Skermanella sp. TT6: one gene and its partner. The protein of the gene in region 2 interacts with the protein of the main gene of each other region in a pairwise test. Links are inferred from orthologs where the notes say so. Each region holds a gene or a part of one and is shown on either strand. Other genes may lie near its edges. The genes, in order: IGS68_RS18320 and mrdA.

Region 1 (16,850 bases), 3.1 Mb from region 2 along the record:
CGACCCGTTCGGCCGTTCCGTCAGCTATCTCCGCGTCTCGGTCACGGACCGATGCGATTTCCGATGCGTCTACTGCATGGCGGAGGACATGACCTTCCTGCCGAAGGCGGAGGTCCTGTCGCTGGAGGAACTGGACAGGATCTGCAGCGCCTTCGTGGGGCTGGGCGTCTCCAAGCTCCGCCTGACCGGCGGCGAGCCGCTGGTCCGCAAGGGCATCATGAACCTGATACGCTCGCTGGGCCGGCATCTCGGCAGCGGCGCCCTGAAGGAGCTGACGCTGACGACCAACGGCAGCCAGCTGGAGCGCTACGCGGCGGAGCTTTACGAGGCGGGCGTCCGCCGGATCAATGTCAGCATCGACACCCTCGACCCCCACAAGTTCGAGGCGATCACCCGCTGGGGCAAGCTCGACAAGGTGCTGGCCGGCCTCAAGGCCGCCCGCGAGGCCGGGCTTGCCGTCAAGATCAACTGCGTCGCCCTGAAGGGCGTCAATGACGACGAGTTCCACCGGCTGGTGGCCTGGTGCGGCGACGAGGGCTTCGACCTGACCTTCATCGAGGTGATGCCGATGGGCGACATCGGCGGCGAGGCCCGGCTGGACCAGTATCTGCCGCTCTCCCTGGTGCGTTCCAGGATAGCCGAGCGCTGGACCCTGAACGAGATCGACTACACCACCGGCGGCCCCGCGCGCTACGTGGAGGTGCGCGAGACCGGACGCCGGATCGGCTTCATCACGCCGCTCACCCACAATTTCTGCGAAAGCTGCAACCGGGTCCGGCTGACCTGCACCGGCACCCTGTACATGTGCCTGGGCCAGGAGGATGCCGCCGACCTGCGCAGTCCCGTCCGCATGAGCGACGACGACGCGCTTCTGGTGGACCGCATCCGCGAAGCGATCTCGCGCAAGCCGAAGGGCCACGACTTCGTCATCGACCGGCGCGGCAAGTCGGCTCCCGTGCCGCGACACATGAGCGTGACGGGCGGTTGATGCCGGTATCGGGCCTCTGGCCTGTCCATCCCAAGACGACGGAAGAGCAGTCCAGAGCCATGCCCGAGGGACATCCGACGATCGCGTTCGTCGCCGCCGATACGAACGAGGCGCGCAACGCACAGGTGCGGCTGGCGCACCGCTACGGCAACACGCCGCTCGACCACGCGGATACGGTCGTGGCACTCGGCGGCGACGGCTTCCTGCTGGAGACGCTGCACAGGACGCTGAAGCGGCCGGTTCCGGTCTATGGCATGAATCGCGGCTCGGTCGGCTTCCTGCTGAACGAGTTCAGCGAGGAGAACCTGGTGGACCGGGTCGCCCGCGCGCAGAAAGTGAGGCTCCACCCCTTGCGCATGGTCGCGATCCGGGAGAACGGCGAACGGACCGAGGGCCTCGCCATCAACGAGGTGGCACTGCTGCGCGAGACCCGGCAGGCGGCGAAGCTGCGGATCACCGTGGACGGCGTCGTCCGGCTGCCGGAACTGATCTGCGACGGCTGCCTGGTCGCGACGCCGGCCGGGAGCACCGCCTACAACCTGTCCGCGCATGGCCCGATCCTGCCGCTGGGATCGAGCATCCTGGCCCTGACGCCGATCAGCGCTTTCCGCCCGCGCCGCTGGCGCGGCGCGCTGCTGCCCCAATCGGCGCGCATCGTGTTCGACGTGCTGGAATGCTCCAAGCGACCGGTCAGCGCGGTCGGCGACTTCACGGAGGTCCGGGAGGTGATCCGGGTAGAGGTCCATGAGGATCGCGACGTCTCCCTGACCCTGCTGTTCGACCCGGAGCACAATCTGGAGGAACGTATCCTCAAGGAGCAGTTCGCCCCCTGAGGTTTCGCCGGCCGGGCGGATCAGCGCCTGCGCCGCCGATCCTCGTAGCGGCAGGTCAGCAGGTCGTCGAAGCGGCCGATGAAAGTCAGCCCGTCCTCCATCTCGTACTGCCAGCGCACCTCTCGCCCGTTGTCCCTCAGGACGCGGAACAGCGGCCCTATGCTGGTGATCTCCTGGTTGCGGCCGTCGACGCAAACCACCTCGAACGGCCCTTCGCGGGCGAGTTCGACGGTGGGTAGCGGCGCCTCGTCGTCGGACGAGAACTGCGCCGCGGCGACCGACGGCGAAAGCGCCGTCAGCAGGGACAGCACGACCATGGGCCGGAGCCTGGGAGGCAGTGTCATGGGTGCGAAGTCATGGACTGAGGTCGGGAACGGTCTCGGAACGATCCCCGTCTAACCCGCCCTCCGCCCGCCGCGCAACGGTGCATTGGTGGTCGGGAGGATGGCCCTACTCGGCGGCGTCCAGCTTGACCGCATCGCCGGCGTAGGAAGCGAGATGCCGGATCAGCATGGTCAGATGGGACTGCAGGCGGCCGAAGCCCTCGTTCCTTTCCAGCGTCTCCTCGTTCATGTAGAGGCCCCGGTGGATCTCGAACTGCAGGCTGTGGAGGCCGCGCTTCGGATCGGAATAGCGCCGCACCAGTTCGACCCCCTTGTAGGGATCGTTGACCCTGACCCTGTAGCCCAGGCTGGTCAGGAAAGCGGCGACGTACCGCGTGAAATCCGGTTCGCAGGTGGTGCCGTCCCGGTCTCCCAGGACGAAGTCCGCCCGGGTGGCCGGATCGCGGCCGAAGGTCGGCATGGAGTGGCAGTTCAGGTGGTAGACCGTGCCGAAGCGGCCATAGGCCCGGTCGATCGCGCCGGCGACCTGCTCGTGATAGGGACGGTAATAGCGGTCGATCCTTTCGGCCACGTGGGGCACCGGGAGGCGGCCGTCGTACATGGGAATCCCGGGCTTGCACAGGCGCCGGATCAACCCCATGCCGGCATTGCTCTTGTCGCTGGGGCGTAGCGGTTCCGGCCACTGCCCGTCGAGCAGTTCCGGCTCGATATCGTCGATGGCCCGGTTGACGTCGATGTAGCTCCGCGGGAAGAGGGCGGCGATCAGGGTGGCCCCGGCCTCCGGCGCGGCCGAGACCAGCTCGTCCACATAGGTGTCCTCCGCCTGCCGGAGGGCCGGCAGCGGGCAGACGAAATTGAAATCCCGGGGATAAACGGAGCCGCTGTGAGGCGAGTCGAGCACCAGCGGGACCATCTGCCCGACCGGATCGTCACGCACCAGCACATCTTCGATCACAAAGCTCATCAGACCTCCGTCCGGCACGAAGCCGCTCCGGATTGGAGTTTCGAAATTGTTACACCGACGATATACCCCGTACCGTGCGTACCGTCGATGGAAACCTTCGAGGCTTCGGTCCATACCGGAGGCTGGAGCGTTTCCGTCGCATGCCTGATTCGCGCGGTTTCGCTCCTGTACAGGTTTGTCCATGGTCCCGCCCCCTCCTATAGTGGACCGGCCGGCCGAAATGGGACAGCCGCGACGCAGCACTCCGCCGCCCATGGCCCCGAGGGAACCAGTACGTTGACTCACGCCTATCGGATCGAACTGACGCCGCCGGACATCACGCCTTATCGGGCCGGCAATACCGGCATCGATTTCGTGACGACGCTGGACAGCGGCAGGAGCGGCCCGCACGTCCTGGTGAACGCGCTGACCCACGGCAACGAGCTCTGCGGCCCCGTCGCGCTGGACTTCCTGTTCCGCCAGGGCGTACGCCCGGTCCGGGGAACCCTGACCCTCTGCTTCGCCAACACGGCGGCCTACCAGTGCTTCGATCCGAAGCGGCCGGGCAACTCGCGCTTCGTGGACGAGGACTTCAACCGCGTCTGGGCGGAAGACGTCCTGGATGGTCCGCGCCGCTCCGTCGAACTGGAGCGCGCCCGGACCTTGCGTCCGCTCTACGACACCGTGGACCTGCTGCTGGACCTGCATTCGATGCAGAACGCGACCGCCCCCCTGGTGCTGTGCGGCGCCACGGACCGCGGGCGCGATCTGGCCAAGGCGGTCGGCGTGCCGGAGTGGGTGGTGAGGGATTCCGGGCATGCCGCCGGACGCCGCCTGCTCGACTACGCCCCCTTCGTCGATCCTGCCGCGCGGAAGACCGCCCTGCTGGCCGAATGCGGGCAGCACTGGGCGGCATCGTCGGCCGACGTGGCGATCGAGGTGACGCTCCGTTTCCTGCTCGCGACGGGAACCGTCACGCCGGAATTCGCCGCTCCCCATCTGCCGCCCACCCCGCCGCCGCCCCAGAAGGTGATCGAGATCACCGAGGCGGTCACCATGGCCGGGAGCGACTTCCTGTACGAGGCGGACTATGTCGGGATGGAGATCATCGAGCGCGCCGGAACCCTGATAGCGCATGACGACGACCGGGAGATCCGCACGCCTTACGACGAATGCGTGCTGATCATGCCGTCCCGGCGGCTGCGCCGGGGACAGACGGCGGTCCGGCTCGGCCGCATCGTCTCCTGACCGGCCGATGACCCATCCTCCTGCCGACCGGTGGCGGAACGCGATCCGCAACCTCAAGCCCGGCCTGCTTGCGCTGACCCTTGGTCTGGGAACCGCCGGCGGAGCCCTGTTCTCCTTCTTCCACCTGCCGCTGGCCTGGATGATCGGCTCCATGGTGTTCTGCACGGCGGCGGCCATGGGCGGCCTGCCGGTCCAGGTGCCCGGCGGCCTGCGCTCCGCCATGATCATGATCCTGGGCATCATGCTGGGCAGCGCCTTCAACCCGGACATCGTGGGCCGCCTGGGCGACTGGGTGCTCAGCCTGACCGGCCTCGCGCTCTACATCCTGACCGGCGGCGCGCTCGGCATCCTGTTCCTGCGGCGGGTCGCCCGCTACGACCCGATCACCTCCTTCTTCACCGCGACTCCGGGCGGGCTGAACGAGATGGTGATCGTCGGCGGGGCGATGGGCGGCGACGACCGCACCATCTCGGTCGCCCACAGCGCCCGGGTCATGCTGGTCGTCATGGTCGTGCCGGTGTGGTTCCAGTTCTTCGAGGGCTACAGCCCCGCCGCCCGGGGACCGCTCGGGCCGGGCCTGACGGAGGTTCCGCCGGTCGACCTGGCGCTGCTGGCGTCCTGCGCGGTCGGCGCCCTCCTGGGCAAGTGGCTCCGCCTGCCGGCCTACATGCTGGTCGGCCCGATGCTGCTGAGCGCCGCGATCCATCTGGCCGGCCTGACCGCCGGCAAGCCGCCGGGCGTGCTGGTCGCCGCGGCGCAGATCGTCGTCGGCGCCGCGCTGGGCAGCCGGTTCTCCGGGGTCAGGCTCAGCCGGATAGCCCACACGCTGGCGATCGCCTCCGGCCTGACGCTGATGCTGCTGGCCGTCACGATGGTCTTCTCCGTGGCGCTGCACTGGCTCACGGGGATACCGCTTCCGGCCCTGGTGCTGGCCTTCGCGCCGGGCGGGCTGGCCGAGATGAGCCTGGTGGCCCTGGCGCTCGGCGTCGATGCCGCCTTCGTATCGACCCACCACATCGTGCGCATCGTCCTGATCGTGTCGCTGGTCCCGCTGGTCTTTCGGGTGTACCGCCATATGGCGGACCGCCGGATTCCGAAGAACCCGGAGTAGCATCCCGCCCGTCCGGCAGGCGGAGCGAACCAACCGGCCGGGCCAAGCGTTGACGCTGCATGACCAGCAACATCGCCGCCCCCCATCTGGAAGGCCGCCCGCGGGCCACCGGACCGATGCCGAACCATTCCCCGGCGGCAGGAGGCCGGAGCACCGCCGAGCGGGTGGCGCTGATCGGCTTGTTCAGCCTCGCGGTGCTGTACACGCTGTACTTCGCGCGCGACCTCCTGCTGCCGGTCTTCCTGGCGCTGCTGCTCAGCCTGCTGCTGCGGCCCCTGGTGAAGGCGTTGCGGCGCCTGCGCGTCCCCGAGGTGGTGAGCGCCATCGCCCTGGTGGTCCTGCTGCTCGCGGGGCTGGTCGGGGCCGCCATCAGCCTGACGGAGCCAGCGACTTCGTGGATCCAGCGGGCGCCGGTCGTGGTGCGCGAGATGGAGTTCAAGCTGGGCGACCTGCGCGACTCGATCGAGAGCGCTCGCCGCGCCTCCCACCAGATCGAGCAGATGGCGGCGGCCGCCGACGACGAGGCCCAGGCCGTCATCGTCCGGGGACCGACCCTGGCCGAACAGGTGCTGACCCAGACCCAGGTGGTGGTGGCCCAGGCCTTCATCGTGCTGGTGCTGCTGTTCTTCTTCCTGGCCGGAGGGCGCAGCATGCTGGAGCAGGTCATGGGCTCCATGACCAACCTGGAGGCCCGCATCCATTATGCGACGATCGCGGGGACCGTGCAGAAGAACATCGCGGTCTACCTCGCGACGGTCACGCTGATCAACACCGCCCTGGGGCTGGCGACCGCCGGCCTCATGACGGTGCTGGGAATGCCCAACCCGGGGCTGTGGGGCGTCATGGTGACGACGCTCAACTTCATCCCCTATCTCGGCTCCGGCGTCAGCCTGGTGGTCATCGGCGTCGTCTCCGCCCTGACCTTCGACGACCTGCTCCAGATCGCCGCCCCGCCGCTGGCATTCCTGGTCCTGACCGCGATCGAGGGCAACTTCGTGACTCCCATGATCGTCGGCCGCCGACTGACGCTCAACCCCATCGGGGTGTTCCTGACGATCCTGTTCTGGGGATGGCTCTGGGGCATTCCCGGCGCGCTGATGGCGGTGCCCATCCTGGCCGTCTTCAAGATCCTGTGCGACGCCCACAAGCCGCTGCATCCCCTGGGCGCGCTGCTCGGCGGCAAGCCGGGCACCTAGCCGTACCCGCCGGTGCGGATAGGCTCGCACCCCCGGCCCGATCTGTGGCATTTTGCGGATCACGGATACGAGGGGGAGTGCAGCTGTGGATTTGGTTCTGAACGGCTTTTCGCTGTTCGTGATCGCGGTGGTCGCGTTCGCGGTCGTCACCGTGCTGCTGGGTGTCAAGACGGTGCCGCAAGGGCAGGAATACACCGTCGAGCGGTTCGGCCGCTATACCAGGACCCTGTCGCCCGGCCTGAACCTGATCGTCCCCGTGATCGACCGGGTCGGTGCCAGGCAGAGCATGATGGAAACCGTGATGGACGTGCCCTCGCAGGAGGTCATCACGCGCGACAACGCCATGGTGAAGGTCGACGGCGTGGTGTTCTTCCAGGTGCTCGACGCCGCCAAGGCATCGTACGAGGTGAACAACCTCCCGACCGCCGTGCTCAACCTGACCATGACCAACATCCGCACGGTGATGGGCTCGATGGACCTCGACGAGCTGCTGTCCCAGCGGGACAAGATCAATACCCAACTCCTCCACGTGGTGGACGAGGCGACCACTCCCTGGGGACTGAAGATCACCCGGATCGAGATCCGCGACATCCAGCCGCCGCGCGACCTGGTCGACAGCATGGCCCGCCAGATGAAGGCCGAGCGCGACCGCCGCGCCTCGATCCTGGAGGCCGAGGGGCAGCGCGCCGCGGCCATCCTGCGGGCGGAGGGAGAAAAGCAGGCGGCGATCCTGCAGGCGGAGGGCCGGCGCGAGGCCGCCTTCCGCGACGCCGAGGCGCGCGAACGGGAGGCCGAGGCGGAAGCGACGGCCACGCGGGTGGTCTCCGACGCGATCGGCGGCGGCAATGTCCAGTCCCTCAACTATTTCGTCGCCCAGAGCTATGTCGAGGCGCTGACCCGGATCGCCGCCGCACCGAACCAGAAGGTCCTGTTCATGCCGCTCGAAGCTTCCAGCCTGATCGGCACGATCGGCGGCATCGCCGAACTGGCCAAGGCCAGCTTCAGGCCCGACCCGCCCCCGCCGGCGCCGCCAAGCCCGGCGGCATCGCCGCCGCCTCCCCCGGCCGGCCCCTGGTCAAACCCCTGAGCGGCCGGAGGCGCCATGGAAATCCAATCCTGGTACTGGCTGGTGACCGCCCTCGTCCTCGCGGCGATCGAAGCCTTCGTGCCCGGCACCTTCTTCATCTGGCTCGCGGTCGCCGCGGCGGTGGTCGGCCTGACCCTCCTGGCGCTGCCGGACCTGCCGTGGCAGATCCAGTTCCTGGCCTTCGCGATCCTGTCGATCGGATCGGCGGTCGGGTTCCGGCAGTACCAGCGCCGCCATCCCGAGACCAGCGCCGACCCGACCCTGAACCGGCGCGGCGCGTCCCTGGTCGGCCGGCTGGTCGTGCTCGAAAGGCCGATCGTGAACGGCAGGGGCCACGCCTTCGTCGGCGATACCCTGTGGACCGTCACCGGCAAGGATCAGCCGGCCGGCGGCACGGTCAAGGTGGTCGGCACCGACGGCATCATGCTGAAGGTGGATTCCCCCGACCGGACGGGGTGATTAGCCGGTGCAATCCCGCCCGGTGACGGGTTAATGTTGGAGAGCCAACCACCTATCCCGGATTCGAGGAATCGCCTTGGCCCAGCCAGCCCTGTCTACGACCGACCCGGCATCCGAACGGTTGCCCCGCCAGGGATTCTTCCTGCTGGCGTCGCTCGCCCTGTTCTGGGGCACCAACTGGCCGGCGATGAAGCTGGCCGTCCTGGACATGGACCCCTGGACCTTCCGGGCGATCTGCTTCGTCGCGGGTGCCGGCGGGCTGATGCTGGTCGCGCGCGCCCGCGGCCTCAGCCTCCGCATTCCGCGCGGCGATCTCGGTCCGCTGATCCTGACGGCCTTCATCAACGTCACCTGCTGGCAGGTCTTCTCCGCCTTCGGGCTTACTCTCATGGCGGCCGGGAGGGCCTCCATCATCGCCTTCACCATGCCGCTCTGGGCATCGATCCTGAGCGTCATCTTCCTGCGCGAGCGGATGACGGCGCTTCGGGTGGTCGGCCTCGCCCTGGGGTTGACCGCACTGGCGATCCTGCTGATCCCGGAATTCGGGCGCATAGGGGGAACCCCGTGGGGAGCCGCCATGATGTTGGCCGCCGCTGTCTCCTGGGCGGCGGGAACGGTGATGCTCAAGGCGATCCCCTGGCGAATGGAGACGGTCCAGCTCGCCGCCTGGCAGCTCGCGATCGGCGGACTGCCGGTGATCGCCGCCGCCCTTCTCGTCGGCCGCCCCTCGTCCGTGCTGGACCTGTCGACCCCGGGCGCCCTCGGGGTGATCTATGCGGCGCTGATCCCGATGATCTATTGCCACTGGGCATGGTTCCGGATCGTCGCGCTGTTCCCGGCGAACATCGCGGCGATCGGAACCCTGTCCATTCCGGTGGTGGGCGTCTTCTCCAGCGCGCTGATCCTGGACGAGCCCCTAGCGGGCGCCGACCTGCTGGCCTTGGCCCTGGTCGTCACCGGCCTGTTCATCGTCCTGGTGCTGCCGAGCCTGCTGCCGGGACGGTCCCGGCCCGCCTAGAGCCGTGCCCGATCGGGTCGATCCGATGCGTTGCGCCATGGGCGCAACCTACGATCGTCGGCCGGCATCGCCTCCGCCCTGCATCGAGCCGTAGGTGCGGCGAGTGGAACGGCAGCCGCGTGAACCGACGCGGTTCAACCTGATCGGAGATCGCTCTAGAGTTCGATGCCGTCGGCAGGGTCCCCGGGATCCGCGGGAATGCGGGGCGCCTCCTTCGCCCTTCCCGGATCGATCCGGCGGATGATGATGTCCCCGTTCTCGGTGATTTCCGGCAGGCCGTAGCGCGGCAGTTCCTCGACCAGTTGTTGAAGCCCGAGCATGAGCTTGTTCAGCCCCTCCCTGGCGAGGTCCGTCCCGCTCGGCTCCCGCTGTGGGGGAGCCGCGGGTTCGGCCACGACGGGAGCCGCGGCCAGCATCGCGCTGACGCACAGCATCGAAATCGACAGGCGCATGATAGTCCCTCCACGCCGCCCTTCGGGCGGTCTCCGAACCGGGGACGCAGGATAGCGTGCCGCCCGCCCGGCGTCAGGGGCCAATCGGGAGTGCCGGGATGGTCGCCGGCCTAGCTGGTCAGGTCCTCCAGCGTCTGGCGGACCACATGGACGATCGCGGCGCCGTGGGCGGCGGTGTCGATGCCGAGCGCGCTGCCGATGACGCCCAGCTCGATCTCGGTCGTCGGCGCGTAGCGGGCGATCTCCTGGACCGCGGACGAGGACATGATCGCTTCGCGGTCCAGGTCGAGCGAGGTGGCGGTCTGGGCACGCCAGGCATTGAGCGCCGCGACGATGGCGCTCTGGATCTGGGCCGTCTCCTCGCGCTTGCGCAGTTCCTCGTACATCACCAGGATGTGCCAGGCACCGTCGGCGAAAGCGGTTTCGATCCTGCTGACTTCGACGGTGCGCAGGAACTCCGCCAGGGCCAGTTCGTCTTCGTGAATGGCGGCGTCACGGATCTTGAAGGTGCGGATTTCGCTGCTCATCGTATCTCCACGCGGCGGTTTCCACCTATAGTATTAGCCTGTATGGGATCTTTTTGCCACTAAAGATACGATTGCGACAGGATGAATCCGTTCAGAACGGGGCATCGACCGGAGCGGCTTCGGCGAACCCCTTCAGGATCGAGCATCCGCAGTTGGGGCATTGGATCGCCTCGATCATCCGGCGGGCCTGGGTGTCGTCGAGGCTGACCCCGAGCTGCCGCTCGACCTCCGCCACCATGGCGCGATGGAGCTGGTTGGCCGCACCGCAGCTGTCCTCAATCACGCCGGCATAATCCTCGGCCGGCAGCAACTGGAAAGCGCCGGCCGGGCCGGCGACCGCCAAGCCCGCGGCGAAAGCGGACAAGGCTCCGGAAAGCCGCAGGACGTCGCGCCTCGTGATGCCGGTGCTCATCGTCACTCCCTTTCTCTCAGCCGCTGGGACAGAGCATTACGCCCTCCGGTCCGTTCGGTCAATCCAAGGCGGTCGCAGGCCATTTCCACACCACAGATATGCATTTAACTTCCTATTCACATCGGTATCATCCTGCCCACATGGGTGGAAACCATTCAGAAAGCGTGAATTGCGATGGCAGACATCACTCTCGGCAGGCCGAGCGGCATACCCGCGCCGGACCGGACCACGGATCCGCGCGTCGTGGCCGTGGCCGCCCTGCTGCTCCTCGGAGGAGCGGTCTGGCTGACCGACGCCGTATCGGCCCGGCAGGCGGCCCTGTACCTCGTCGGCGGCGCCCTGGGACTCACTCTCTACCATGCCCTGTTCGGCTTCACCTCCTCGTTCCGGGTCTTCATCTCGGACCGTCGCGGCGCCGGCATCCGGGCACAGATGGTCATGCTCGCCCTGGCCTGCGCCCTGTTCTTCCCCGCCCTGGCGGCGGGCGAGCTCTTCGGCCAGCCGGTCGCCGGGTTGGTCGCGCCGGTCGGCGTCTCGGTGGTGTTCGGCGCCTTCCTGTTCGGCGTCGGAATGCAGCTCGGCGGCGGGTGCGCTTCAGGAACGCTCTACACGGCCGGCGGCGGCAACACCCGCATGATCGTCACGCTGGTCTTCTTCATCGTCGGATCGGTCGTCGGCGCCGCGCACCTGCATTGGTGGTCGGCGCTTCCCTCGATCGGCCCGGTCTCGCTGGTCGGCAGCCTGGGCGCCCTGCCCGCGCTGGCCCTGAACCTCGCCGTGTTCGCGGCGATCGCGGGCGGCACCGTGGTCCTCGAACGGAGGCGCCACGGCGCCTTGCGCCCGGGCAACCGGACCGCCCATCGCGGCTGGCAGCGCTTCGTCCAGGGACCCTGGCCGCTGATCTGGGGCGGCGTGGCGCTGGCGGTCCTGAACTTCGCCACGCTCGCCCTGGCCGGCCGGCCCTGGGGGATCACCTCCGCCTTCGTTCTGTGGGGAGCGAAGCCGCTGGACGCGCTGGGATTCGACGTGGCCTTCTGGCCTTACTTCTCGGCGCCGGAGCGTGCCGCGTCGCTGGAGAACAGCATTTTCCAGGACATCACCTCGGTGATGAATTTCGGCATCATCCTGGGAGCGCTGCTGGCGGCCGGCCTTGCCGGGCGGTTCGCCCCGGTCTGGCGGGTGCCGCTCCGGTCGCTTGCCGCGGCTGTCGTCGGCGGGCTGATGCTGGGATACGGTGCGCGTCTCGCCTATGGCTGCAACATCGGCGCCTATTTCAGCGGCATCGCGTCGGGCAGCCTGCACGGTTGGGTCTGGCTGGTCGCCGCCCTGGCCGGGAACGTGGTCGGGACGAGGCTGCGTCCGCTGTTCGGGCTCGAGGTCGAGAAGACTCCCCGCGAAACCGCCTGCTGAAACGAAAAGGGCCGGCACTCCCCCCGCGGGGGAGCGCCGGCCCGATCGAAAGCCCCTCGGCCTCCGCGTCAACGCGCCCGGGTGGCCGTATCCTCACGCAGACGCTGAGCCAGTGCCGGCGTCACCTGTCCGTCGACCGGCAGGTTCGCTTCCTGCTGGTATCGGCGGATGGCGGCGCGGGTCCGTTCGCCGATCCTGCCGTCCACGGCCCCGACATAGAAGCCCCGCATCGTCAGGCCCTCCTGGACCTCGACCTCGGTCGTCGGAGTATCGGGCCGGTTCCGCGAATAGACCTTCGGCAGGTGGAAGCTGACATGGTCCAGCAACTCCTGGCTCGCGCAGCCCGTCACCGGCAGCCGGGCCGCCCGCTCGTATTGGCGGATCGCCTCCGCTGTGCGCGGCCCGAACCGGCCGTCGATGCCCCCCGGGTCGAACCCGTTGACGGCAAGCTCCCGCTGAATGCCCTCGACCATCCCGGTCGGGGCGGGCTGGCAGGCCGCCCAGGCCGAGCCCCCTGCCAAGAGCGTCAGCATCGCCGCGCCGACGCACCATCCCGCACCCTTCATCCGCACACCTCTTTCGGTCACCCTGCCCTCAGTCCGCCGCTTCACTGTCGCCCTGTCCCTTGATGCGCTGGGCCAGGGCCGCGGCCAGGAACTCGTCGATGTCCCCGTCCAGCACGGACCCGCTCTGGCTGGTCTCCACGCCGGTCCTCAGGTCCTTGACCATCTGGTAGGGCTGCAACACGTAGGACCGGATCTGGTGCCCCCAGCCGATGTCCGACTTGGTGGCCTCCAGCGCTGCGGCCGCGTCCTCCCGCTTCTTCAGTTCCGCCTCGTAAAGGCGCGCCCGAAGCATGTCGAAGGCCTTGGCGCGGTTCTTGTGCTGCGACCGCTCCTGCTGGCACTGCACGACGATGTTGGTCGGGATGTGCGTGATCCGGACCGCCGAGTCGGTCTTGTTGATGTGCTGGCCGCCGGCGCCCGACGCCCGATAGGTGTCGATGCGCAGGTCCTTGTCCAGGATCTCGACGTCGATCTTGTCGTCGATCACCGGGCTCACCGCGACGCTGGCGAAGCTGGTATGCCGGCGCGCCTGGCTGTCGTAGGGGCTGATCCGGACCAGACGATGGACGCCGGCCTCCGTCTTCAGCCAGCCATAGGCGTTGTGGCCCTTGATCTGCACCGTCGCGGACTTGATGCCCGCTTCTTCGCCGGCACTCTCTTCCAGCCATTCGGTCTTGTAGCCGTGCTGCTCCGCCCAGCGCAGATACATGCGCAGGAGCATCTCGGCCCAGTCCTGGGCCTCGGTCCCGCCGGCGCCGGCGTTGACTTCCAGGAAGCAGTCGTTGGCATCGGCTTCGCCGGACAGGAGGCTTTCCAGTTCCAGCTTGGCGGCCTTGTCCTTGAGCGCCAGCAGGACGTTCTCCGCGTCGGTGACGACGGTCTGGTCCTCTTCCGCCTCGCCCATCTCGATCAGCTCGATGCTGTCGTTCAGCTCGCGCTCCAACGCCCGGTAGCCGTTGACCGCGACGTCGAGTTGGGTCCGCTCGCGCATCACCTTCTGCGCGCGGTCGGCATCGTTCCAGAGATTGGGATCCTCGGAGATGGCGTTCAGTTCGTCCAGGCGCCTGACTGCATTTTCCCAGTCAAAGATGCCTCCTCAGCAGCGCCAGCGATTCCCTGATCGCCTCGGCAGCCGCTTCGATCTCGGCTCGCATGGCGGGCCTCCTCGTCGCTATTGTTCAAGATCTCTGTTCAACGACGCTTACTTAGACCCTTGAAGCTTCCGCGCCAAGGGTCAATAGAGCCCGCCCGTGCCCGTCGAGGCCGGCGCCTGCTCCTGCCCCTGGGAACGGCCCGGGGGCGGAACGCTGCCCGGCGGCAGGAACGCGCCGCCGCCGGGACCGGAGCCGGACGCGATCTCGCTGCCGTCCAGGACGATGTAATCGCCGGGACGGGGCTCGGTCCCCGGCTTGAAGGCCTCCCAGATCGCGTTGCGCTGGCCGGGCTCGGCGAGTTGGCCGGTCGCGGCGTCGACGCGGACCAGCCGGATCCCGGGCGGCATGCGGAACGGCGTCGCCGGCTCGTCCTTCAGGGCGTCGGCCATGAAGTCCTTGAAGACGGGAGCCGACACCGAGCCGCCGGTCTCCTTCGCACCGAGCGACCGGGGCTGGTCGAAGCCGATATAGAGGCCGACCGCCAGATCGGGCGAGAAGCCGACGAACCACGCATCCAGCGCGTCGTTGGTGGTGCCGGTCTTGCCGGCCAGCGGCTTGCCGACCGACGCGACCATCCTGGCGGTGCCGCGCTGGACGACGCCTTCGAGGATGGAGACCATCTGGTAGGCCGTCCGCGGGTCGATCACGCTCTCCCGCGCGTCGGGCACGTCGGGGACGGCGAGGTCGGGCGACCACTGGATGCCGCCGCAGTTCGGGCAGGGCCGCATGTCGTGCTTGAAGACCACCTTGCCGGTATGGTCCTGGATGCGGTCGATGAAGGCCGGGATCACTTTCTTGCCGCCGTTCACGATCATGGAATAGGCGGTGGTCATCTTCAGAACGGTGGTCTCGCCGGCCCCGAGCGACATCGACAGGACGGGCGGAAGCTTGTCGACCACGCCGAACCGCTCGGCATAGTCGGCGACCCTGTCCATGCCGACGCTGTTGGCGAGGCGTACGGTCATGACGTTGCGGGACTTCTCCATGCCGACCCGGAGCGTGGTCGGCCCGAGGAAGTCCTCGGAATAGTTCTGCGGGCGCCACAGCGCCTGTCCCGGACCCGGCTGGATCGCGAAGGGCGCGTCCATCACGAGGCTCGACGGCGTGAAGCCATTGTCCAGAGCCGCCATGTAGACGAACGGCTTGAACGACGAGCCGGGCTGGCGCAGCGCCTGGGTGGCCCGGTTGAACACGCTGATCCGGGAGCTGAAGCCGCCGCTCATGGCCAGCACGCGGCCGGTGTGGGGGTCCATGGCCACCAGCCCGCCCTGTACCGCCGGGATCTGCCGGAGCCCGTACGTGCCGGCGGGCAGGTCCTTGCCCTTCGCGTCCTTGGCGACCGGCTCGACCAGGATGACTTCGCCCTGGGCCAGGACGTCGCCGGCCTGCTTGACCTCGGGACCCATGCGCTCGCCCTCGACCCAGCGGCGCGCCCACTTCAGCTCCGACAGCGGGATACGGCCCCGTCCGCCGTCCGCAAGGCCGATCTGCGCCTCGCCCGCCTCGACCTCCAGCACGGCGGCCATCTGCCAGATCTCGCCGCCGGCCGGCATCGGCATCTCGGCAAGCTGCTTCGCCCAGTTCTGGAAACTCTCCAGCTTGCCGACCGGGCCGCGCCAGCCATGGCGGCGATCATACGCCACCAGGCCGTCGCGCAGGCTGCGCGTCGCGATGTCCTGAAGCTGGGGGTCGACGGTCGTTCGCACGGAATAGCCGCCCTCGTAGAGCTGCTGCTCCCCGAACCGGGCGAGGAGTTGGCGGCGGACCTCCTCCGCGAAATAGTCGGCGATGACGTACTCGGTCTCGTCGCGCCGGCGCACCTCCAGCGGTTCGGCCTTGGCCTGGGCGGCCTCCTCCGCGGTGATCGCGCCGTCCTCCTGCATCCGGCCGATCACCCAGTTGCGACGCGCCACGGCCGCGTCGTGCTGGCGGACCGGATGATAGTTGTTCGGCGCCTTGGGCAGGGCCGCGAGATAAGCCGCCTCGGCGATCGTCAGTTCGTCCAGGGGCTTGTTGAAATAGTTCAGCGCGGCGGCGGCCACGCCGTAGGAGCGGTTCCCCAGGAAGATCTCGTTCAGGTACAGCTCCAGGATCCGGTCCTTCGTGAAGGCCTGCTCCATGCGGAAGGCCAGGATCGCCTCCTTGATCTTGCGCTCGAACGACACCTCGTTGGTCAGCAGGAAGTTCTTGGCGACCTGCTGGGTGATGCCGGAGGCGCCGATCATGCGGCGGCCGCTCGCGACATTCTCCACGTTGGTGACGATCGCCCGCAGGATCGCGCCGAAATCCACGCCCCGGTGGCTGTAGAAGTTCTGGTCCTCGGCGGAGATGAAGCCGCGGATCACCCGCTTCGGCATCGCCTCGATCGGGATGAAGACGCGCCGCTCGGTCGCGAACTCGGCCAGCAGGCGCCCGTCCCCGGCGTGGACGCGGGTCACGGTCGGCGGCTGGTAGTCGGCCAGCTGGGCGTATTCCGGCAGCCCTTGGCTGTAATGGTGGATTGCGAATACCACGCCCCCGGCAGCCACCACGACGAGGAAGAAAACTGCGGACAGGATCCCGACTAAGATACGCATAAGTATTCCACGAACGATGAAAAGGCCTCGCGGCCCGTCCGGCCGCAGCCCGAACGGACCAGCCTGCCAGGATCTAACCTGCGGGCGCACACTCTAGCAGATCGAATGCGGCTATGTTGAGGTCAAGACCGGCTTACGCCGGTCCTTGCGGCGAAATACCCATCGATGCTCCGCTGGATCGAACGCGCGATCCGGGCCCGGTGTTCCGCCTGCTCCAGCAGTTTCGCGTCCAGCGGGCTCGACAGGTACCCCAGCTCGATCAGCACCGAAGGCACGTCCGGGGCGGTCAGCACCGCGAAGCCGGCGGAGCGGTGGGGGCGCGGCACCAGCCTGGCATGGCGCCCGACCTCCTCGACCAGCAGGTTGGCCAGCCGGCGGGACTGGTTCATCGTGTCGCGCTGGGCCAGGTCGATCAGGATGCTCACGACCTCGTCGTTCTCCGCCGTCAGGTTGACGCCGCCCAGGGCGTCGGCCCTGTTCTCGCGGGCCGCCAGCATGTCGGCCTCGCGGTCGGACGCCTTGTCCG
Region 2 (10,389 bases):
CCTGGTCGGCGGCATCGCCATCGACCATTACGGCGTTCCCATTTCCGACGAGACCATGGCCGATGCCATGGGCGTGGATGCCGTGCTGCTGGGCGCCGTCGGCGGCCCCAAGTGGGACAATATCGGCTTCGACAAGCGCCCCGAGGCCGGGCTGCTGCGCCTGCGCAAGGAGCTGGGCCTGTTCGCCAACCTGCGCCCGGCGATCGTGTTCGACGCTCTGGTGGACGCCTCGACCCTCAAGGCGGACATCGTCCGCGGCCTCGACCTGATGATCGTCCGGGAGCTGACCGGCGGCGTCTATTTCGGCGAGCCCCGCGGGATCGAGGACCTGCCCGACGGCCAGCGCCGCGGCGTCAACACCCAGGTCTACACCACGTCCGAGATCCACCGCGTCGCCCGCGTCGCCTTCGAGCTGGCGCGCAAGCGGCAGAACAAGGTCTGCTCGGTCGAAAAGGCCAACGTGATGGAATCCGGCCTGCTGTGGCGCCAGGAGGTGACCGCCCTGCACAAGGCCGAATATTCCGACGTCGAGCTGTCGCACATGTACGCCGACAACTGCGCCATGCAGCTGATCAAGAACCCCAAGCAGTTCGACGTCATCGTCACGGACAACCTGTTCGGCGACATGCTGTCGGACGAGGCGGCGATGATGACCGGCTCGCTCGGCATGCTTCCCTCGGCCTCGCTGGGCGCCCCCGACGACACCGGCCGCCGCCGCGCCCTGTACGAGCCGGTCCACGGCTCCGCCCCGGACATCGCCGGCCGCGACCTCGCCAACCCGATCGCCACGCTGCTCAGCTTCGCCATGATGCTGCGCTACTCGTTCGACATGAACGAGGATGCCGACCTGATCGAGCAGGCGGTCCAGACCGTGCTGAACGGCGGCACCCGCACCTCCGACATCATGGCGCCGGGCATGGCCCGCTGCTCCACGTCGGTGATGGGTGACTCGATCGTCCGCGTCCTGGAGCGGATCGCCGCCTGACCCAAGCCGAAGCGCGGGCCGACCCCGGCCCGTGCTTCCCGGTATCCCGAAACGCCTCGCGTCACCGCGCCGCATCGACCGTCGCGTGATGGCTCGTGGGCCACGTTGCGATGCGACTATCAAGGCGCTGGTCTGGACCGGCACCCCGGCCCTGCCGCGCATCCTGACCGGCACCGGCGTCGAGCGCTTCGTTTCGACCGAGTTCGCCAGCATCCGCCTGCGCCACCCCGACATGGTGGCCGAGCTGGCCGGCGGCGTCCTTCACCTGGAACTGGAATCAGGCTCCTCCCCGGACATCGTCTGGCGGATGTACGAGCATGACGGCCTGATCTCCGAACGCTACGGCAACGCGCCGGTCACCCAGCTCGTGCTGCGCCTCGGCGAGCGCCGGTCCGACGAGCCCGCCGGCATCTTCCATCCCAGCCTGAACTTCCGCTTCGAGGTCCGCTACATCGCCGACTTCGACGCCGGCCCGCTGCCCGACAGCCCGTCGCCCAACGGCGCGGTACTGCTAATCCTGTGCAAATGCGACGATATTCGAGAGCGCGTGCGCGCGATCCTGGCACGACTCGCGACGCTCGGCAGGCGGGACCGGAGCGGTTCGACATGGTCGGAAACCGCTCAGCCACCTTCAACGCCGCCGCCAAGCATCGCTTCGAGGCCCTGCCGCCCTGCTTACGAGGCTTGAAGCCGGGGGTGCTGTCGTGGTGACCACCTTGTCGTCCGGCGCCGGCGGGGCGTCAAATCGCCGAACCGTCGTCCTGAACCTGCAATCCTGCCTGCCGACAGAGCCAGAAAGAAAAGGCCGCCGTCCCTTGCGGGACGGCGGCCTTTCCGGTCTTCGTCCGATACGGGATCAGGTCCCGGTGCGGCGTTCCTCGAATTCCATGCCCGAATGCACGGTCCGCGCGGCGGCGGCGGCCGAGCGCTGGAAGGCCAGGACGACGGCGGCCATCTCGCGGCTGGTGGCGGGGGTCAGCGGGCGGCCGGGCAACCGGGTCACGCCGTCCTCGCCCACTTCGCCGTCCATCAGGCGGCGGAGCGCCTCGCGGCCGCGGCAGAGGCGCGACTTGACGGTGCCGACCTTGGCGCCCAGCACGTCGGCCGCTTCCTCGTAGCTCATGCCCTCGAGGCCGATGAGGAGAAGCACTTCACGCATTTCCGGGGTCAGCCGGGCCAGGGCCCGCTCCAGGTCGCGGACGGCGAGGCCGTGCTCCTGGGCGGCCGGCGCCGGCGGGCTCAGCGCCTCCAGCGTCTCGTCCGGCGTCGCGGTGGTGCGGGCGCGGCGCAGCTCGTTGATATGGGCGTTGCGGAGAATGGTGAACAGCCAGGCGCGCATGTTGGTGCCCGGCGTGTAGCTGTCCAGGCGGGTCAGCGCCCGCTCGAGGGTGTCCTGGACAAGATCGTCGGCCCGCTCGGGGTGGCCGACCAGAGCCCGCGCGAAACGGCGCAGAGCGGGAATTTCCTGTTCCAACCGGTCAAGCGTGTTTTCAGACATGGGTGACAGCCTCCCCGGACATTTCCGACTTCGCGCTGTTGAGCAAGGATGGGATGGTTGAGCGCAACACCATTATTCCACTTCCTGACCAGCCGGCCGCCGTCCCGAGACGGCAGCGCCGGCCTGTTTGGGTGAACCACCGCCCGGTCCCGCGGCTGGACGCCTGCGGCGCGCCAAACACACGAACTCCTAGGCAGTAAAACCTTTGGACGCCACTTTGTTCCCGCGACCCGCAAAAAATTCCGGCTTCGAAAGATCGCGGCGTAGACCGCGTGATTTCCTTCGTCATCATCGGTTTACATCCTGCAGGACCTGCCGGAACCGGATCACCGGGGCGTCGACGTTACCTCTAGGATATAAGCCCCCTGGCCCGCAACACGACCTATCTTTAAGAAACAAAACGCTACCCCCAACGTCATATTCTGACGCTTTGTAGCCATTTTAATATCACGATCCAGCCCTTGGCCTGTCCTCGACCTGTCCCCGATGCCGGGACCCCTGTCCGGAATGTCCCGTGGCATCCAGCAAATCAGGCGGAAAACGGTTGCGGGACACCCGCCCCTTGCTTTAGACATACCGGGCCTGGGGCCTTGGTCGGACACGATAGCCGGCCAGACGCCTTAACGCAAATTTAACCATACCGGCGCCACCTTGGCACCAGCAGCCGGTCCCGGCACCCCGGCGGTGCGGACCGATTGACCGAAGGTAGAAACTGGTGATTACGCAGGCTCGCACGTCCGACATCATGAAGGCCCCCCGCGGGGACCGGATCGGTGCGCGTGCTCCGGCCATCGCCAGCACGGGCGGTTCCCTGCCCCTGCCGGAAGCGCTGCTGTCTGCCCGTGGGCTGCATGGGGCTCTCCTTCTGCGACTTATGCGCCCCTGAGCGCCGCCGTCGTCATTGACAGGTGTTCAGGGGGATCATGGCGCTCGCGCCATCCATCACCGTCGCATCATTGATATCGGTCCTGCCCGCAGTCCGGTCCCGTCAAGGGGGCCGCGGGCACCGGTAAGCACAGAAGGATCCAGTTCCATGACCGCCGCCACCGACCAGACCCCCGTCAACGCCGCCCCCTCCCCTTCCGACGCCGGCCGCGTCATCATCTTCGACACCACCCTGCGCGACGGCGAGCAGTCGCCCGGCGCCTCCATGAACCTGGAGGAGAAGCTGCGCATCGCCCGCGTGCTGGAGGAGATGGGCGTGGACGTGATCGAGGCCGGATTCCCGATCGCCTCCAACGGCGACTTCGAGGCCGTGCGCGAGATCGGCAAGGTCGTCCGCAACTCGGTCATCGCCGGACTGTCGCGCGCCAACCGCCGCGACATCGACCGCGCCGCCGAGGCCCTGCAGTTCGCCGAGCGCAAGCGCATCCACACCTTCATCTCCACCAGCCCGCTGCACATGAAGTACAAGCTGCAGATGGAGCCGGAGAAGGTGCTGCAGGCCGTCTGGGACAGCGTCACCCACGCCCGCAACCATGTGGAGGACGTGGAATGGAGCGCCGAGGACGGCTCGCGCACCGAGCACGACTTCCTGTGCCGCTGCGTCGAGACCGCGATCAAGGCGGGCGCCACCACGATCAACATCCCCGACACCGTCGGCTACGGCGTGCCGGAGGAATACGGCGCCCTGTTCACGATGCTGATCAACCGGGTGCCCAATGCCGACAAGGCGATCTTCTCGGTCCATTGCCACAACGACTTAGGGTTGGCGGTCGCCAACTCGCTGGCCGGCGTCACCGCCGGCGCCCGGCAGATCGAATGCACGATCAATGGCCTGGGCGAGCGCGCCGGCAACGCCGCGCTGGAGGAGATCGTCATGGCGCTGCGCACCCGCGCCGACGCCCTGCCCTACACCACAGGCATCCAGACCGAGCAGATCATGACGGCGTCCCGCCTGGTATCGGCGGTGACCGGCTTCGTGGTCCAGCCGAACAAGGCGATCGTCGGCAAGAACGCCTTCGCCCATGAGTCCGGCATCCACCAGGACGGGATGCTGAAGAACGCCCAGACCTACGAGATCATGACCCCGGAATCGGTTGGCCTGAACCGCTCGACCCTGGTCATGGGCAAGCATTCCGGCCGCGCCGCCTTCCGGGCCAAGCTGAAGGACCTGGGCTACGCGCTGGGCGACAACGCCATCGAGGAGACCTTCGTCCGCTTCAAGGACTTGGCGGACAAGAAGAAGGACGTCTTCGACGAGGACATCATAGCGCTGGTCGACGACAGCATCGGCAGCACCAACGAGCGGATCCGCTTCGTCTCGCTGATGGTGGTCGCCGGCTCCAAGGGTCCCCAGCGGGCCGAGCTGGAGCTGGAGATCGACGGCGAGGCCGTGAGCACGGTCGCGACCGGGTCCGGCCCGGTGGATGCCACCTTCAACGCGATCTCGGCGCTGTTCCCCCACGAGGCCAGGCTGCAGCTGTACCAGGTCCACGCCGTGACCGAGGGCACCGACGCGCAGGCGGAAGTGACCGTCCGGCTGGAGGAGAACGGCAAGACGGTCAACGGCCAGGGCGCCGACACCGACACCCTGGTGGCGAGCTGCCGCGCCTATGTCCACGCCCTGAACAAGTTGCTGACCAAGCGTCAGAAAACGGCGCCCGAGGCACTCTCCGCTTGAGTGGTTTGCGGCGTTGCTCTATTCAAACGGATGGTGGTTCGTGCCCTCGAGCCTCCATCCAGATTACCTCCGACGGCGGCTCGCCAATGAGCCGCCGTTGTCTCGGATGGGCCGCGTCAACCGGATGAAGAGTTAATCAACTCCATGTTTTCCAAATTGCTCGGCGTCCTGTCGGCCGACATGGCGATCGACCTGGGTACGGCCAACACCCTCGTGTACGTCAAGGGGCGGGGAATCGTCCTGAACGAGCCGTCGGTCGTCGCCATCGCCACCATCCGCGGCAAGAAGCAGGTGCTCGCGGTCGGCGACGAGGCCAAGATGATGCTGGGCCGCACGCCCGGCAACATCCAGGCGATCCGGCCGCTGCGGGACGGCGTCATCGCCGACTTCGAAGTCGCCGAGGAGATGATCAAGCACTTCATCCGCAAGGTGCACAACCGCCGCAGCTTCGCGAGCCCGCAGGTGATCATCTGCGTGCCGTCGGGCTCCACCGCGGTCGAGCGGCGCGCGATCCAGGAGTCGGCCGAGTCGGCCGGCGCCCGCCGGGTCTTCCTGATCGAGGAGCCGATGGCAGCCGCGATCGGCGCGGGCCTGCCGGTGACCGAACCGACCGGCAGCATGGTCGTCGATATCGGCGGCGGTACGACCGAGGTCGCCGTGCTGTCGCTGGGCGGCATCGTCTATTCCCGCTCGGTCCGCGTCGGCGGCGACAAGATGGACGAGGCGATCATCGGCTATATCCGCCGCAACCACAACCTGCTGGTCGGCGAGAGCTCGGCCGAGCGGATCAAGAAGGAGATCGGCTCCGCCTGCCCGCCCGAGGACGGCGAGGGCCGGATCATGGAGATCAAGGGCCGCGACCTGATGAACGGCGTGCCCAAGGAACTGATCATCAGCGAGCGCCAGATCGCGGAATCCCTGTCCGAGCCGGTCAGCGCCATCATCGAGGCGGTGAAGGTGGCCCTGGAGCACACGGCGCCGGAACTGGCCGCCGACATCGTGGACAAGGGCATCGTGCTGACCGGCGGCGGCGCCCTGCTCAGCAACCTGGATTATGTGCTGCGCCACGCGACGGGCCTTCCGGTCTCCATCGCCGACGATCCGCTGTCCTGCGTGGCGCTCGGCACGGGCCGGGCTCTCGAAGAGATGAAGACGCTTAAGCACGTTCTCATCCAGATGTACTCCTGATATTCATAATCGGCGCGGCACACTCCCTCCAGGAGGGCTGCCGCCCGTGCAACCTCCTGACATCCGGCTTTCAGCCCCGCAGAGCACAGGAAAGGCCCCGTGAAGACACGTGCCACCGGATCCGTGGTTCGTCTCGCCGCACCCCTGCGCGCGCTGGCCCAGCGATTCTCCTTCCTTCTCCTGGTGTTCGCCGCCATAGCCCTGATGATGGTCGGCAAGGTCGACACCGTGCTGGTGGACGGGCTGCGGGTCCGGGTGACCGATGCCTTCGCCCCGATCCTGGACGCGATCTCCCGCCCCGCGGCGACGGCGGCCCATTTCGTCGAGAGCCTGCACGAGATCGTCAACCTGCGCGGTGAGAACGAGCGGCTCCGGCAGGAGAACGCGGCGCTGCTGCAGTGGCAGCAGGCGGCCCAGCGGCTCGACGCCGAGAACCGCAGCCTGCGCAGCCTGCTGAACTACAAGCCCGAACTGGCCGCCTCCTACATCACGGCCCGGGTCGTCGCCGATCCCGGCGGCGCCTTCGTCCGCACCGTCGTCGTCACCGCCGGCCGGCGCGACGGCGTCAGGCCCGGCCAGGCCGCCGTGTCCGGCCGGGGATTGATGGGCCGCGTGGTCCAGGCGGGGGAATGGTCGTCGCGCGTCCTGCTGATCACGGACCTCAACTCGCGCATCCCGGTGGTGATCGAGCCGTCGCGCCAGCGCGCCGTGATGGGCGGCGACAATTCCGGGACGCCGCGCCTGCTCTATCTGCCGGGCGACACCGCGCCGGCGGTCGGCGACAGGGTGGTGACCTCGGGGCATGGCGGCATGTTCCCGCCGGGGCTGCCGGTCGGGCTGGTCGCGGAGGTGGGCGAGAGCGCGATCCGGGTGCAGCCCTTCGTCGATCCCGGGCGGGTCGAGCATGTCCAGCTGGTCAATTTCGGGCTGTCCGGCGGCCTTGGCGCCAATGCCCCGGCGGACGCCGCCGGCGGCCTGAACTGACGCCGGCGGGACCCTTGCCCATGACCGGCGGCTTCTGGAGCAGGATCGACCAGACGGGGCGCAACATGGCGCCCCTGTCGATCACGGCGGCCCTGATGCTGGTCGGGATGGTGCCCCTGCACCTGCCCAACTATGCCCCGGTGGCCCCCATGCTGCCGCTGATGGCGGTCTATTACTGGGTGATCCACCGGCCCGACCTGCTGCGCCCCAGCATGGCGTTCGGCCTGGGCCTGCTCCAGGACCTGCTGAGCGGAACCCCGCTGGGGATGACGCCGCTGATCCATGTGCTGGTCTACTGGGTGGTGCTGACCCAGCGGCGTTTCTTCCTGGGGACGTCCTTCGCGATGCTGTGGTTCGGGTTCGCGCTGGTGGCCTTCGGCGCCGGCCTGGTCGGCTGGCTCGCCTGGTCGATCCTGAACCTGCGGCTGCTGTCGCCCAACTCTGCCCTGATGCAGTCGACCATGACGGTGGCGGTGTTCCCGCTGTTCGGCTGGCTGTTCATCCGCATCCACCGCGCCTTTCTCCAGGCCTGACGAGGTCCTTGCCGCCATGGAGCGCGATACCGATAGATACCGCAGCCTGACCCGGCGGGCCCTGATGCTGGGCGGCATGCAGGCCGGCCTGCTGTCGACGCTGGTCGCCCGGATGTATTACCTGCAGGTGCTGGAGTCCGACCGATACACGGTGCTGGCGGAAGAGAACCGGATCAACATGCGCCTGCTCGCCCCGTCGCGCGGCCAGGTGCTGGACCGGTTCGGCGTGCCGCTGGCGGTGAACCAGCAGAATTTCCGCGTGGTCATGGTGTCGGAGCAGGCGCGCAAGATCGACCGCATGCTGACGCTGATCTCGGAGATCGTGCCGCTGACCGAGGCGGACTGGCGCCGCATCACCCGCGAGATCCAGCGCAAGCGCGCCTTCGTGCCGGTCACGGTGAAGGAGAACCTGACCTGGGATCAGGTCACCATGATCGAGGTGAACGCCCCCGACCTGCCCGGCGTCTCGATCGAGGTCGGCGAACTGCGCAGCTATCCCTACGAAGCCGCGACCGCCCATTTCCTGGGCTATGTCGGCGCCGTGTCGGAATCCGAGCTGAACGGCGATCCGGTCCTGGCGCTGCCCGGCTTCCGCATCGGCAAGTCGGGCATGGAGAAGTTCCACGACGCCAGCCTGCGCGGCGTCGCGGGCACCAGCCAGTTGGAGGTCAACGCGGTCGGCCGGGTGATCCGCGAGCTGTCGCGCCAGGAGGGCCAGCCCGGCCGCGACCTCACGCTGACCATCGACATCGGCCTGCAGCAATACGCCCAGGATCGGCTGAAGGAGGAGAAGAGCGCCGCGGCCGTCGTGATGGACGTGCATACCGGCGGCATCTACTCCATGGCGTCGAATCCCAGCTACGACCCCAACCTGTTCACGACGGGCATCAACGCGGAGGCCTGGGAGGACCTGCTGTCCGACCCGACGACCCCGCTGACCAACAAGGTGGTCGCCGGTCAGTACGCGCCCGGCTCCACCTTCAAGATGCTGGTGGCGCTGGCGGCGCTGGACAGCGGCATCGTCGGGCCGCGCCATACGGTGTTCTGCCCCGGCCACATGGACCTGGGCGACCACCGCTTCCATTGCTGGAAGAAGGGCGGGCACGGCACGCTGGACCTGGTCGGCGCGCTCAAGCATTCCTGCGATACCTTCTTCTACGACCTGGCGCGCCGGATCGGCATCGACCGCATCCACGACATGGCGAAGCGCTTCGGCATGGGCCAGCGGACCCAGCTCGACCTGCCCAGCGAGCGGCCGGGACTGATCCCCAGCCGGGAGTGGAAGCAGGCCAACCTGGGCAAGTCCTGGACCCAGGGGGAGTCGCTGATCGCCGCAATCGGCCAGGGCTATGTGCTGGCGACCCCGCTGCAGCTCGCGGTGATGCTGTCCCGGCTGGTCAACGGCGGCTTCGCGGTCAAGCCGCACCTGACCAAGCAGATCGAGCGCGGACCGGCGGAACAGACCGCCTGGCCTTCCCTGGGTGTCAACAAGGGCCACCTGGACCTGGTGCTCCAGGGCATGAACGCCGTGATGAACCAGCCGGGCGGCACCGCCTACAAGATGCGCATAGCCGAGGCCGGCTTCGAGATGGGCGGCAAGACGGGGACCAGCCAGGTCCGCCGCATCACCATGGCGGAACGCAGCACCGGCGTCCTGAAGAACGAGCAGCTGCCGTGGCGCCAGCGCGACCACGCGCTGTTCGTCGGCTTCGCGCCGCTGCACGCGCCGCGCTACGCCTGCGCCGTCATCGTCGAGCATGGCGGCGGCGGCTCGGCGGTGGCGGCGCCGATCGCCCGCGACATCCTGCTGGAGGTCCAGCGCCGCGACAGCGCGCGGGGCGTGCCCCAGGTCTCCAGCGCGGTCCCGGCGGCGGAGCCGGCCCAGCCGGCTCCGGGGGACAAGCCGGGGAGGATCGGCGGATGAACGGCGACTTCCTGGGCCACCAGCCGGAACTGACGCTGGGCGAAAAGCTGTGGCAGATCAATTGGAAGCTGATCCTGCTGCTGACGGCCATCGCCTCGGTCGGCTGGGCCATGCTCTATTCGGCGGCCAACGGCAGCGTCGATCCCTGGGCCTCCCGCCAGGCGGTCCGGTTCGGCGCGGGCATCTGCGTGATGGTGGCGGTTGGGCTGATCGACCTGCGGCTGTGGCTCCGCCTGTCCTATCCGATCTACGGCGTGGCCCTGGTGCTGCTGATCGCGGTCGAGATCGTCGGCGAGATCGGCATGGGGGCGCAGCGCTGGATCGACCTGGGCATCATCCAGATCCAGCCGTCGGAGATCATGAAGATCGCGATCGTGCTGGCGCTCGCCCGCTACTTCCATGCCGCCTCGCTGGAGGAGGTCGGTCGGCCCACCTTCCTGATCGTGCCGCTGCTGATGGTGCTGGCCCCGGTCGGGCTGGTGATGAAGCAGCCGGACCTGGGTACCGCGCTGATGGTCATGATGGTCGGCGGCGCGATCTTCTTCCTGGTCGGCGTCCGGCTGTGGAAGTTCGCCGTGATCATCGCGGGCGGCGCCGCCTCGATCCCGGTCGCGTGGCAGTTCCTGCACGACTACCAGAAGAACCGGGTGCTTA

The links.
Region 1: the proteins of mrdA (region 2) and IGS68_RS18320 interact in binary tests that used the Escherichia coli proteins (3 or more experiments, as listed by UniProt). The link is inferred for Skermanella sp. TT6 from one-to-one orthologs.

Annotation. Positions count from the first base shown.
Region 1 is NZ_CP067420.1:3,900,296-3,917,145, forward strand. Bases 13,577-16,686 are described here. They hold IGS68_RS18320 (penicillin-binding protein 1A), read right to left. Parts: upstream 16,325-16,686; coding sequence 13,829-16,324; downstream 13,577-13,828. Other genes in these bases: IGS68_RS36190 (N-acetylmuramoyl-L-alanine amidase), read right to left, coding at 16,447-16,686. Outside these bases: GTP 3',8-cyclase MoaA, read left to right, coding at 1-988; IGS68_RS18240 (NAD kinase), read left to right, coding at 1,048-1,821; IGS68_RS18245 (hypothetical protein), read right to left, coding at 1,842-2,165; IGS68_RS18250 (N-formylglutamate amidohydrolase), read right to left, coding at 2,272-3,129; IGS68_RS18255 (M14 family metallopeptidase), read left to right, coding at 3,406-4,356; IGS68_RS18260 (AbrB family transcriptional regulator), read left to right, coding at 4,364-5,467; IGS68_RS18265 (AI-2E family transporter), read left to right, coding at 5,527-6,663; IGS68_RS18270 (SPFH domain-containing protein), read left to right, coding at 6,749-7,750; IGS68_RS18275 (NfeD family protein), read left to right, coding at 7,766-8,209; IGS68_RS18280 (DMT family transporter), read left to right, coding at 8,286-9,227; IGS68_RS18285 (hypothetical protein), read right to left, coding at 9,383-9,679; IGS68_RS18290 (HRDC domain-containing protein), read right to left, coding at 9,790-10,206; IGS68_RS18295 (hypothetical protein), read right to left, coding at 10,298-10,618; IGS68_RS18300 (YeeE/YedE family protein), read left to right, coding at 10,793-12,028; IGS68_RS35615 (peptidoglycan-binding domain-containing protein), read right to left, coding at 12,097-12,594; more of IGS68_RS36190, read right to left, coding at 16,687-16,850. UniProt on the Escherichia coli protein: Cell wall formation. Synthesis of cross-linked peptidoglycan from the lipid intermediates.
Region 2 is NZ_CP067420.1:815,657-826,045, reverse strand. The notes cover bases 7,380-10,281. They hold mrdA (penicillin-binding protein 2), read left to right. Parts: upstream 7,380-7,827; coding sequence 7,828-9,735; downstream 9,736-10,281. Other genes in these bases: rodA (rod shape-determining protein RodA), read left to right, coding at 9,732-10,281; mreD (rod shape-determining protein MreD), read left to right, coding at 7,380-7,811. In the rest of the region: leuB (3-isopropylmalate dehydrogenase), read left to right, coding at 1-985; IGS68_RS03845 (hypothetical protein), read left to right, coding at 1,074-1,673; IGS68_RS03840 (sigma-70 family RNA polymerase sigma factor), read right to left, coding at 1,842-2,483; IGS68_RS03835 (2-isopropylmalate synthase), read left to right, coding at 3,517-5,106; IGS68_RS03830 (rod shape-determining protein), read left to right, coding at 5,251-6,294; rod shape-determining protein MreC, read left to right, coding at 6,394-7,278; more of mreD, read left to right, coding at 7,299-7,379; more of rodA, read left to right, coding at 10,282-10,389. UniProt on the Escherichia coli protein: Catalyzes cross-linking of the peptidoglycan cell wall. Responsible for the determination of the rod shape of the cell. Is probably required for lateral peptidoglycan synthesis and maintenance of the correct diameter during lateral and centripetal growth.